Undibacterium sp. KW1: one gene and its partner. Each later gene encodes a partner of the first gene's protein in a complex. Links are inferred from orthologs where the notes say so. Each region holds a gene or a part of one and is shown on either strand. Other genes may lie near its edges.

Region 1 (4,337 bases):
CCCGGCAGTACAAAGCGCGAGAAACGGCACTCTATGCCTGCCGCCTGTGCAGGCGTAGTTGCCACATTCAAGGCATCACGCATGACAGTGCAATCGCCCAGATTGCCTATATTCTGATAACCACTCCACAATGCAGTTTGCCCATAGAACAGGCCATTGACCGCAGTTGCATTGGTCTGACCATTTCTGTATTTATTGAATTGATCTATACCTTCGGTGATGGTTTTGGACCAGATCAGCAAATCCCTGTCCAAGGGTTGCGTCGCTTTTTCAAAGTCGGACTTGACAGCATTGAGGCGCAAATCCAGGCCACCATTTTGCTGTGAATTCGATACCGCATAAATGTTATTGCGCAAGCTGCTGAATAATTGTTTGGTTGCAGCGATCTTGTCCTGTTCAGGAGCTGGTGCTGGCAAACTATTCGCAGTAAACGCGCTGGTACCAGCTACCGAGTTTTTGCCTGATTTGTTGAGATTTTCATCTTGTGCAACTTTTTCAAAGCTGGCACGCAAAGCAGCACGCACATCTTCTCGCAATACAAAATCATTGCCGTCCAACTTGCCAGCAGAGGCTATTTGTTTTACCACGCAAGCTACACGGCTACCCTGGCTTGTAGCATCGCAGGAAAGTGCCTTGTCCAGTGCCAGTTGCGAAATGGCAGTCAGACTCAGGCCCTGGATTTTTTCATCGACATAAGTATCTTGCGATGACTCTGCCGTCGTGTGGATGACAGGGACCCTTTGCGGGTCAAAACCCAGTAAAGCCTGCACACCTGCCCTGGCCCTGTCTATATTGGATGAGTTCAGGCCACCCGCTTTTTCTGCAAGCTGAACGATCAATTCTGTCAGCGGCGTAACGCTGCCCCAATATACTGGCTCAGGACTGGCGCCCTGCTTGACAACACTGCGCAACTTCAAGTCTTCAGGAAAAGGCAAATCTGCCTGGGTGGCTTCGTCATACATCATTGCACCTGGCGCCCCGCTTACTTCGATGAGAAAGCTGGTGACACTGCCAGGTACCGATATCGCATAGCTCCCGTCAGCGCCGGTAGTAGCTGTCGCAAAAGAACTGGCAGATTTATTACCGGACTGATCAAGACTAAAGGCTGATACGCGCGCGCCGTTGATGCGCCCCTTTGCGACTATGCCGATAAGTTGCCGGCCGCTGTTACTGACAGCTACTGTAGCGCCATTCGCGTTATTGCTGGCGGTACTAGCACCGCCGCTTCCACCACCACAAGCGCTGAGCAATGCTGACAATAAGACGGGAATAAAAAATTGATACTTGTTATTTTTCATGAAGTAATCGAAGTTTGAGCACAAAAGCGCCCATGCATAAAAAGTACAAAATGCAGCTGGCATCTAGGAAAATGCAATATCTGCAATTTTGTTACGAAATGTAAATGCAAAAAAGACTGGTGATTCTAACACCAGAATGCTGCTTGACCACATACAGGACGAACAAATATGTGGCTATATGTATATGGGATGTAAATGAGGTATAACTGAGGAAGCACAGCCACATCAGGCTGACTATGAATACTATCAGCGCTTGACCTGGTCAGGCTGTGCAGTCGTTGAAGCAGGTGAATTGGCATCCAGTATCTGCACGAAAATTTCGTTCTTCTTGATCATGCCCAGCTCAAAACGGGCACGCTCTTCTACCGCATCTGTACCTGTCTTCAAATCCTGCACTTCGGATTCGAGCTTGCCATTGCGTTCTTTTAATTTTTCGTTATTTCCTTTTACCTGCGCTACCTGCCTGTCCAACTCCCAGACACGCAACCAGCCCCCTTACCCAACCACAGCGGGTATTGGATCAACATCAACAGGGCAGCAAAGGAAAGAGCTATCAAACGCACGGATAATTAAAGCAAAAAAATAAAAACAAAACCAATCTGTTTCCAAAAGCAGACCTACAAGAAAAAGGGGAACCCAGTTCCCCTTTTTATTTGCACGATACCAGATTACTTCAGATTATAGAAGGCGTCGCGACCAGGGTAGCTGGCAATTTCGCCCAAATCTTCTTCAATACGCAGCAATTGGTTGTATTTTGCCATACGGTCAGAACGGGACAAAGAGCCGGTCTTGATTTGCAAGGCATTGGTACCAACGGCTATGTCAGCGATAGTGCTGTCTTCTGTTTCACCGGAACGATGGGAAATAACGGCAGTATAACCTGCACGTTTTGCCATTTCGATCGCTGCAAAAGTCTCAGTCAAAGTACCAATCTGGTTAATCTTGATCAGGATGGAGTTGGCGATACCTTTTTGTATGCCTTCTTTGAGGATCTTGGTATTGGTGACGAACAAGTCATCGCCAACGATCTGGACTTTCTTGCCCAGTTTTTCAGTCAGGATAGCCCAGCCGTCCCAGTCGCCTTCGGCCATGCCATCTTCGATGGAGATGATAGGATATTTATCTACCCATGTTGCGAGCAGGTTGGTAAAGTCAGCGGAAGACAAAGTCAGGCCTTCACCTTCGAGGTGGTATTTGCCATCTTTGTAGAATTCGCTGGCAGCGCAATCCAGGCCCAGGGCGATTTGCGTGCCTGGCTCGTAGCCAGCAGCTTCTATCGCCTGGATGATCAGTTTGATGGCGGCTTCATGGTTATCTACGGAAGGAGCAAAACCACCTTCATCACCAACTGCTGTGGTCAAACCCTTGTCATGCAGGATTTTTTTCAGTGCGTGGAATACTTCAGCACCATAGCGAACTGCTTCGCGGAAAGTTGGCGCGCCTACCGGGATAATCATGAATTCTTGAATATCCAGATTATTGTCAGCGTGTGCACCACCGTTGATGACGTTCATCATAGGCACTGGCAATTGCATTGCGCCTGAACCGCCGAAATAACGGTACAGTGGCAGGCCAGCTTCTTCAGCAGCAGCTTTGGCAACAGCCATGGACACAGCCAGCATGGCATTTGCACCGAGGCGACTCTTGTTTTCAGTGCCGTCCAGATCGATCAGGGTACGATCCAGGAATGCCTGTTCATTCGCATCCAGGCCCATGATGGCTTCAGCGATTTCAGTATTGATGTGTTCGCAGGCTTTCAGGACGCCCTTGCCCAGATAGCGGGACTTGTCGCCATCACGCAGCTCTATCGCTTCGCGGGAACCTGTGGATGCGCCGGAAGGCACAGCAGCGCGGCCCATGACACCAGATTCCAGCAAGACATCACATTCAACAGTTGGGTTACCGCGCGAATCCAGAACTTCACGACCGATAATGTCAACGATGGCACTCATTCAATTCTCCTAAACAATCAAAATATCGAACAAAATATCTAACAAAATAATACGAATCTGATTTGCAAAACATCTGCTGGCTGGATATGCCGACAGATAAATAAAGCTGGCAGCTGTAATGACTTTATTACAGCCAAAATGATGGTGCAGATGATACCCCATTACGGGGACACTTCAAGCCGCACAAAACTTTATTCTTGCGGCTTTTTACGCTGATAAGCAAAAAAACCTTCCCCACAGATTAAATCATGCAAAAGCAGGTTCAAAAAGCCTGGCATACCCCATCAGTACAGTCTCCGGGGCCTGCTAACAACATTCTTTCAGGCAACTACATACCATCTTGCAAAAAAAGGCGAGCCGCAAAAGTGGCTCGCCTTTTAATCAGAATTTGCAGATAACAGACAAACCAGTATTCAAACTACCCAACTGGAGGTCTGCATCAAATCCCTTACATCTCATGCCTTGTTACCCTGCGCCTTTTTATGTTCTATCGCCGCCCTGGCGAAAGAGATAAACAAGGGGTGACCGTCGCGCGGTGTCGATTTGAATTCAGGGTGGTACTGCACACCCAGATACCATGGATGCACATCGCGTGGCAATTCCATGATTTCACACAAATCTTCTGTCGGTGTACGGGCAGATACTGTTAAACCAGCAGCCTCCACACGTCCCAGATAATGGTTATTGGCCTCATAGCGATGGCGATGACGCTCAGTCACGACATTGCCATAAATCTCGGACGCGAGCGTACCGGGGCGAACTGCGCAAGTCTGTGCCCCCAGGCGCATGGTGCCGCCGAGGTCGGAATTCTCATCGCGTGTTTCGACTTTACCGTCATGGTTTTGCCACTCATTAATCAGTGCAACCACAGGCTGTTCTGTCTCGGCATCAAACTCTGTCGAGTTTGCCATGGCCAGACCTGCCTTGTTACGTGCATATTCAATCAGGGCAACCTGCATACCCAGGCAAATACCCAGGTAAGGTATTTTGTTTTCACGTGCATAACGGGCTGCCAGTATCTTGCCTTCTACACCACGCTTGCCGAAGCCGCCTGGCACCAGGATGGCATCGTATTTTTCCAGCGACT
Region 2 (4,983 bases), 700 kb from region 1 along the record:
AAGCAGGCTATGCTGGCCCCCAGGCAGGCTGCCAGCAATTGATGCCCGGGTTCCAGGAAAACATGGTTCCAGCCGCCAATAAAACCGACAAAAGCCACGATCATGATCAAGGGGCCGGGTGTGGTCTCACCCAGGGCCAGGCCATCCATCATTTGTGCTGTGTTCAACCAATGATATTGCTCAACTGCTGCCTGCACCATGTACGGTAGTACCGCATAGGCACCGCCAAAACTGAACATGGCAGCCTTGGTAAAAAAACTGGCCATATCAGTCAAGGGGTGAGGCAGGCCAAAACTGAATGCCAGCAACAACCATACTGCGACAGTAAGCAATATCCCCAGGCTCAATGTGATGAGCAGCTTTAACCAGGAAAAGCGTGCGTGCACGGGTGTAGGTGTGTCGTCATCAATGATGGCAGGCAGATGCGGATGTGTGGTGTGATCAGAGGTTGATTTTACGGGATTGCAGTGTTTGCGAAATATCAGGCCGGTACATGCAGCCGCTATGATCACGAGAGGGAAGGGGAGATGTAACCAGGCGATTGCAGCAAAGGCGGCCATCGCGACCGCAACCAATACGCTGCTCTTCAGGGTGCGTTGCGCGATGCGCCAGGCCGCAGCCAGAACAATCGCGACTACCGCAGGTTTGATGCCGCTCATGATTGCTTGAACTGCAGTATTGTCACCAGCAGCCATGTATATCCAGGACAGCAGGGTTAATATCAGAAGTCCGGGCAAGACAAATAGCAGGCCAGCCATAATGCCACCCTTGGTCTTGTGCATGAGCCAGCCTATGTAGATGGCAAGTTGCGTCGCCTCAGGCCCAGGCAGGAGCATGCAGTAATTCAAGGCATGTAAAAAACGTGCTTCGGATATCCAGCGACGCTTTTCCACAAGTTCTGCATGCATCAGTGCAATTTGCCCCGCTGGTCCGCCAAAACTGATGAATCCCAGCTTGAGCCAGTACAGGAATGCAGTTTTCAGGGCGACTTCATGAGCAGGCAAAGTTTATGCTTTCTATATTTCACTGATTAACTGATAAATATGTTGCCAGTGGACCGCTGTTTATATGTTGATGCACACAAAAAAACCGGCAATCAGAAAGAAAGCCGGTTTTTTCTTGAGCCCGTGCAGAAGACTGTCCGGGGGGGCATATGCTCACATCAAGAGCGACGTGTTTCCACCATCACCAATGGCTCATCAGCAACAACTGGCAATGGTTTGCGCTCGCGGGGAACGCGTACCGGTGCCACCATTTTTTCTGCTTCCGCTTTGGCGGCCTGCAGTTTCACTGGGTCGGTGCTGGCCAATACCAATCCGGCGTCTTTCAGCATGCTATGCAGGGATTCCAAAGGCATGGTCGCATCCTGTGGTTTTGCTGCTGGCGTGCTGATTGCCGGCGCTGTAACTACCTGAACTGGTGCTACTTCAACTGCAGAAGCTTGAGGAATAACTTCTGCCGGAGCAGAGACGATTGCCTCAGTAACTGGAACTGGTTCAGTTGTGCTGACTGTTGTTGCAGTCTCAACTGCAGGAGCCACCACCGGGCTTGCTTCTGCTGGAGCAGCCATTACAGGAGCTTCAGGAGCCGCAACAACTGCTGGTGTGCTGATGGCTTCCTGTGGTGCCGCAGCAGCTACGGTTACTGCGACAGCAGGTGCCGCTGTGCTTACTGCTTCAGTAAAGGTCGCAGGCTGGCTGACTTCAGCAACGTGGTTTGCCGCGTTGTCAGGTGCTGCTGGTGTCGCAACTTCGGGAGCGACCACTGTGCTCACTGTAGCCACATCGCTGCCTGTAATGGCATCGACTATTTCACTGCCGTCAATCGGCAATTCGCCTTGCTCATTGACTTGCTCGTTACCATCGCGGTCGCGGCGGTTGCGGTTGCGGCCACCACGACGGCGACGGCGACGACGCTCTTCGCCTTGCTCGCTATTGTCGTTTTCTGCGCCAGATTCCAGTGCTTCCAGCTGTGGAGCTGCTGGCATGACATCAACTGGTGCTGGATCTACATGCTTGTGGATAGGTTCTTCCTTGCTTTCCTGAGCCTGGTTTTCCTTGCGCTCGTCGCGTTGACGTTGCTGACGTTCGCGGCGAGTTTCCTGCGATTCCCGCTCTTCACGCGGTGGCTTAGGTGCTTTTGGTGGGCGTGGATTTTCCGCTGCTACCGGTTTGACTGCTTCCTGCTCTGGCTTCTCAGCCTTTGCCGGGCGGTCTTCGCGCTCATCACGGTCACGGTTGCGGCGGTTGCGGTTACGCTGGCTGTTACTATTTCCATTGCGCGGGCCGCGGCCATTGCGGTCACGTTCGGCGGTTTTTTCTTCTGCTGGTTTTGGTGTTTCTACCTTGGCTGGCTCAGATTTACCAAACAGGAAACCAAACAACTTGCCGAAGAAGCCAGGTTCTGCTGGGGCTGCAACTGGTGCAACGACCACTGGGGCAACTTCCTTGCGTTCAACGATAGGTGCAGTTTCAGGCGTAATGCTCTTGACGACGGCTTCCTGACGTGGCTTGACGTCTTCTTTCTGACGTTTGCTGTAGCCAATGTCGGTATCGGCCTGCTCAGCCATGGCGTAGCTGGCGTGGTGGTCTTCGAGGCGTGGATCATCTGTTTTCAGGCGATCCAGCTTGTAATGTGGGGTTTCCAGATGCTTGTTGGGGATCAGGATGACCGTAACGCGGTGGCGCGTTTCTATCTTCAGGATCTCGCCACGTTTTTCATTTAGCAGGAAAGCAGCAACATCGACAGGTACCTGGACATGGATTGCTGCTGAGTTTTCCTTCATGGCCTCTTCCTGGATAATGCGCAGGACTTGCAGGGCAGAAGACTCGGTGTCGCGGATATGGCCAGTGCCGTTGCAACGTGGGCAAGTCACATGGCTGCCTTCGGACAGGGAAGGGCGCAGGCGCTGGCGTGACAATTCCATCAGGCCAAAGCGGGAAATTTTGCCCATTTGCACACGTGCGCGGTCATAGCGCAGGGCATCTTTGAGGCGGGTTTCAACTTCGCGCTGGTTCTTGGCGTTTTCCATGTCGATAAAATCGATCACGATCAAACCACCCAGGTCACGCAGGCGCAATTGACGGGCTACTTCTTCAGCGGCTTCCAGGTTGGTATTGAAAGCCGTCGTTTCGATATCGCCACCACGGGTGGATCGTGCCGAGTTAACGTCAACCGACACCAAAGCTTCAGTGTGATCGATTACGATCGCGCCGCCAGATGGCAGTGGTACGGTACGGGAATAGGCAGTTTCGATCTGGTGTTCGATCTGGAAACGTGAGAACAGCGGCACATCATCGCTGTAACGTTTAACGCGATGCACCATGTCGGGCATCACGTGACTCATGAATTGCTGGGCCTGTTCGTAAATTTCATCGGTATCGATGAGGATTTCACCAATATCAGGCTGGAAATAGTCGCGGATCGCGCGGATCACCAGCGAAGATTCCTGATAAATCAGGAACGCACCCGGGGAAGATTTGCCAGCGCCTTCAATGGCACGCCAGAGTTGCATCAGGTAATTCAAGTCCCATTGCAATTCATCGACATTGCGGCCTATGCCTGCAGTGCGGGCAATCACAGACATGCCGCCAGGCAAGTCCAGTTTGTCCATGGTTTCGCGCAATTCCTGACGGTCTTCACCTTCGACGCGACGGGAAACACCACCACCACGCGGGTTGTTAGGCATCAAAACCAGGTAGCGGCCTGCCAGGGAAATGAACGAGGTCAGGGCTGCACCCTTGTTGCCACGTTCTTCTTTTTCGACCTGGACCATGATTTCCTGGCCTTCGCGCAGTGCTTCTTTAATGGAAGCATTGCGTACGTCTACACCTTCTTTAAAGTAGGTGCGGGCGACTTCTTTGAAGGGGAGGAAACCGTGACGTTCTTCGCCGTAGTTGACGAAACAGGCTTCAAGGGAAGGCTCGATACGAGTGATCACGCCTTTGTAGATATTCGATTTGCGCAGTTCGCGGCCGGCAGTTTCGATATCTATGTCAATGAGCTTTTGCCCATTGACAATGGCAACGCGCAACTCTTCTTGCTGCGTCGCATTGAACAGCATACGTTTCATGTTTTTACTCCGTGACCTGGTGGTCATCTTGTGTTGCCATCCATTGAAGGGGCAACTGTACTGATACGGGATGTACGCGGGAGCGGAGTGTTTGAGGGGGAGGGAAATGCCTGAGACAAAACAGGGCGGAGTCTATATGGCCATGAAAAGCCAAGTAGAACTGATGTTATGGCAATATGGCCATCTGTTTTGCGTTGGGCGCGGATAATCAAGATAAATCAAGTTCGAGTGCACATGTCCCCCGCGTTGTCTGACCTGCTTATTGGTGAACAAGCAAGTGCAACGCCAGGCGATGAGCAACTTTGGTGCCAGACCATCTTATTGTGTTGTGTCTGGCGGAATCGACCCTATTACCTCAATCATCAACTGGCAAGCTCACTGATTTAATATGTAAACCAGCGCCTCTTGCCAGACTAATATCCTTACAATTCAAACTCTCTGATCCAACTTCACTTATCTAAGCCCGATAACAACAATTGGCGGTTACCTTGACCTGTAAATGACGCTGCATACACATCTTTTCCATCAAATTTGCAAACAGGCGAGGCTTATGGACATGCCCCTGTGTAAAATAGGCGTTTATTCCTCTTACACTGCTTACAGCGTTAAATGCTGAAGCGAAAATGATTATATATTCAAAATGAAGGACTTAGCGACAAATAATAGGGGAGCACATCAAATTCAGATGGAAAAGCCTTCCCCTCAGCAGCCTTCGGCCTCCCAACCCAAAGTTCAGATGCTCACGATCTCGGAAGAAGAGGCTGGGCAGCGCATCGATAATTTCTTGCTGCGCATCTGTAAAGGCGTACCAAAAAGTCACGTTTACCGGGTTTTGCGCTCTGGTGAAGTGCGTGTCAACAAGGGGCGCATAGACCAGTTATACCGTTTGGTGGAGGGGGATGTGGTCCGGG

What was found. The genes of interacting proteins can lie anywhere in the genome.
Region 2: the proteins of eno (region 1) and UNDKW_RS13930 are in contact, whole or in part, in a solved structure (PDB 2FYM), measured with the Escherichia coli proteins. The link is inferred for Undibacterium sp. KW1 from one-to-one orthologs.

The regions. Positions count from the first base shown.
Region 1 is NZ_AP018439.1:2,390,991-2,395,327, reverse strand. Bases 1,109-3,913 are described here. They hold eno (phosphopyruvate hydratase), read right to left. Parts: upstream 3,251-3,913; coding sequence 1,967-3,250; downstream 1,109-1,966. Other genes in these bases: UNDKW_RS10735 (CTP synthase), read right to left, coding at 3,706-3,913; UNDKW_RS10750 (hypothetical protein), read right to left, coding at 1,109-1,298. Also shown: more of UNDKW_RS10750, read right to left, coding at 1-1,108; more of UNDKW_RS10735, read right to left, coding at 3,914-4,337. UniProt on the Escherichia coli protein: Catalyzes the reversible conversion of 2-phosphoglycerate (2-PG) into phosphoenolpyruvate (PEP). It is essential for the degradation of carbohydrates via glycolysis.
Region 2 is NZ_AP018439.1:3,094,775-3,099,757, reverse strand. Bases 963-4,413 are described here. They hold UNDKW_RS13930 (Rne/Rng family ribonuclease), read right to left. Parts: upstream 4,073-4,413; coding sequence 1,163-4,072; downstream 963-1,162. Other genes in these bases: chrA (chromate efflux transporter), read right to left, coding at 963-1,004. Outside these bases: more of chrA, read right to left, coding at 1-962; UNDKW_RS13925 (RluA family pseudouridine synthase), read left to right, coding at 4,713-4,983. UniProt on the Escherichia coli protein: Endoribonuclease that plays a central role in RNA processing and decay. Required for the maturation of 5S and 16S rRNAs and the majority of tRNAs. Also involved in the degradation of most mRNAs.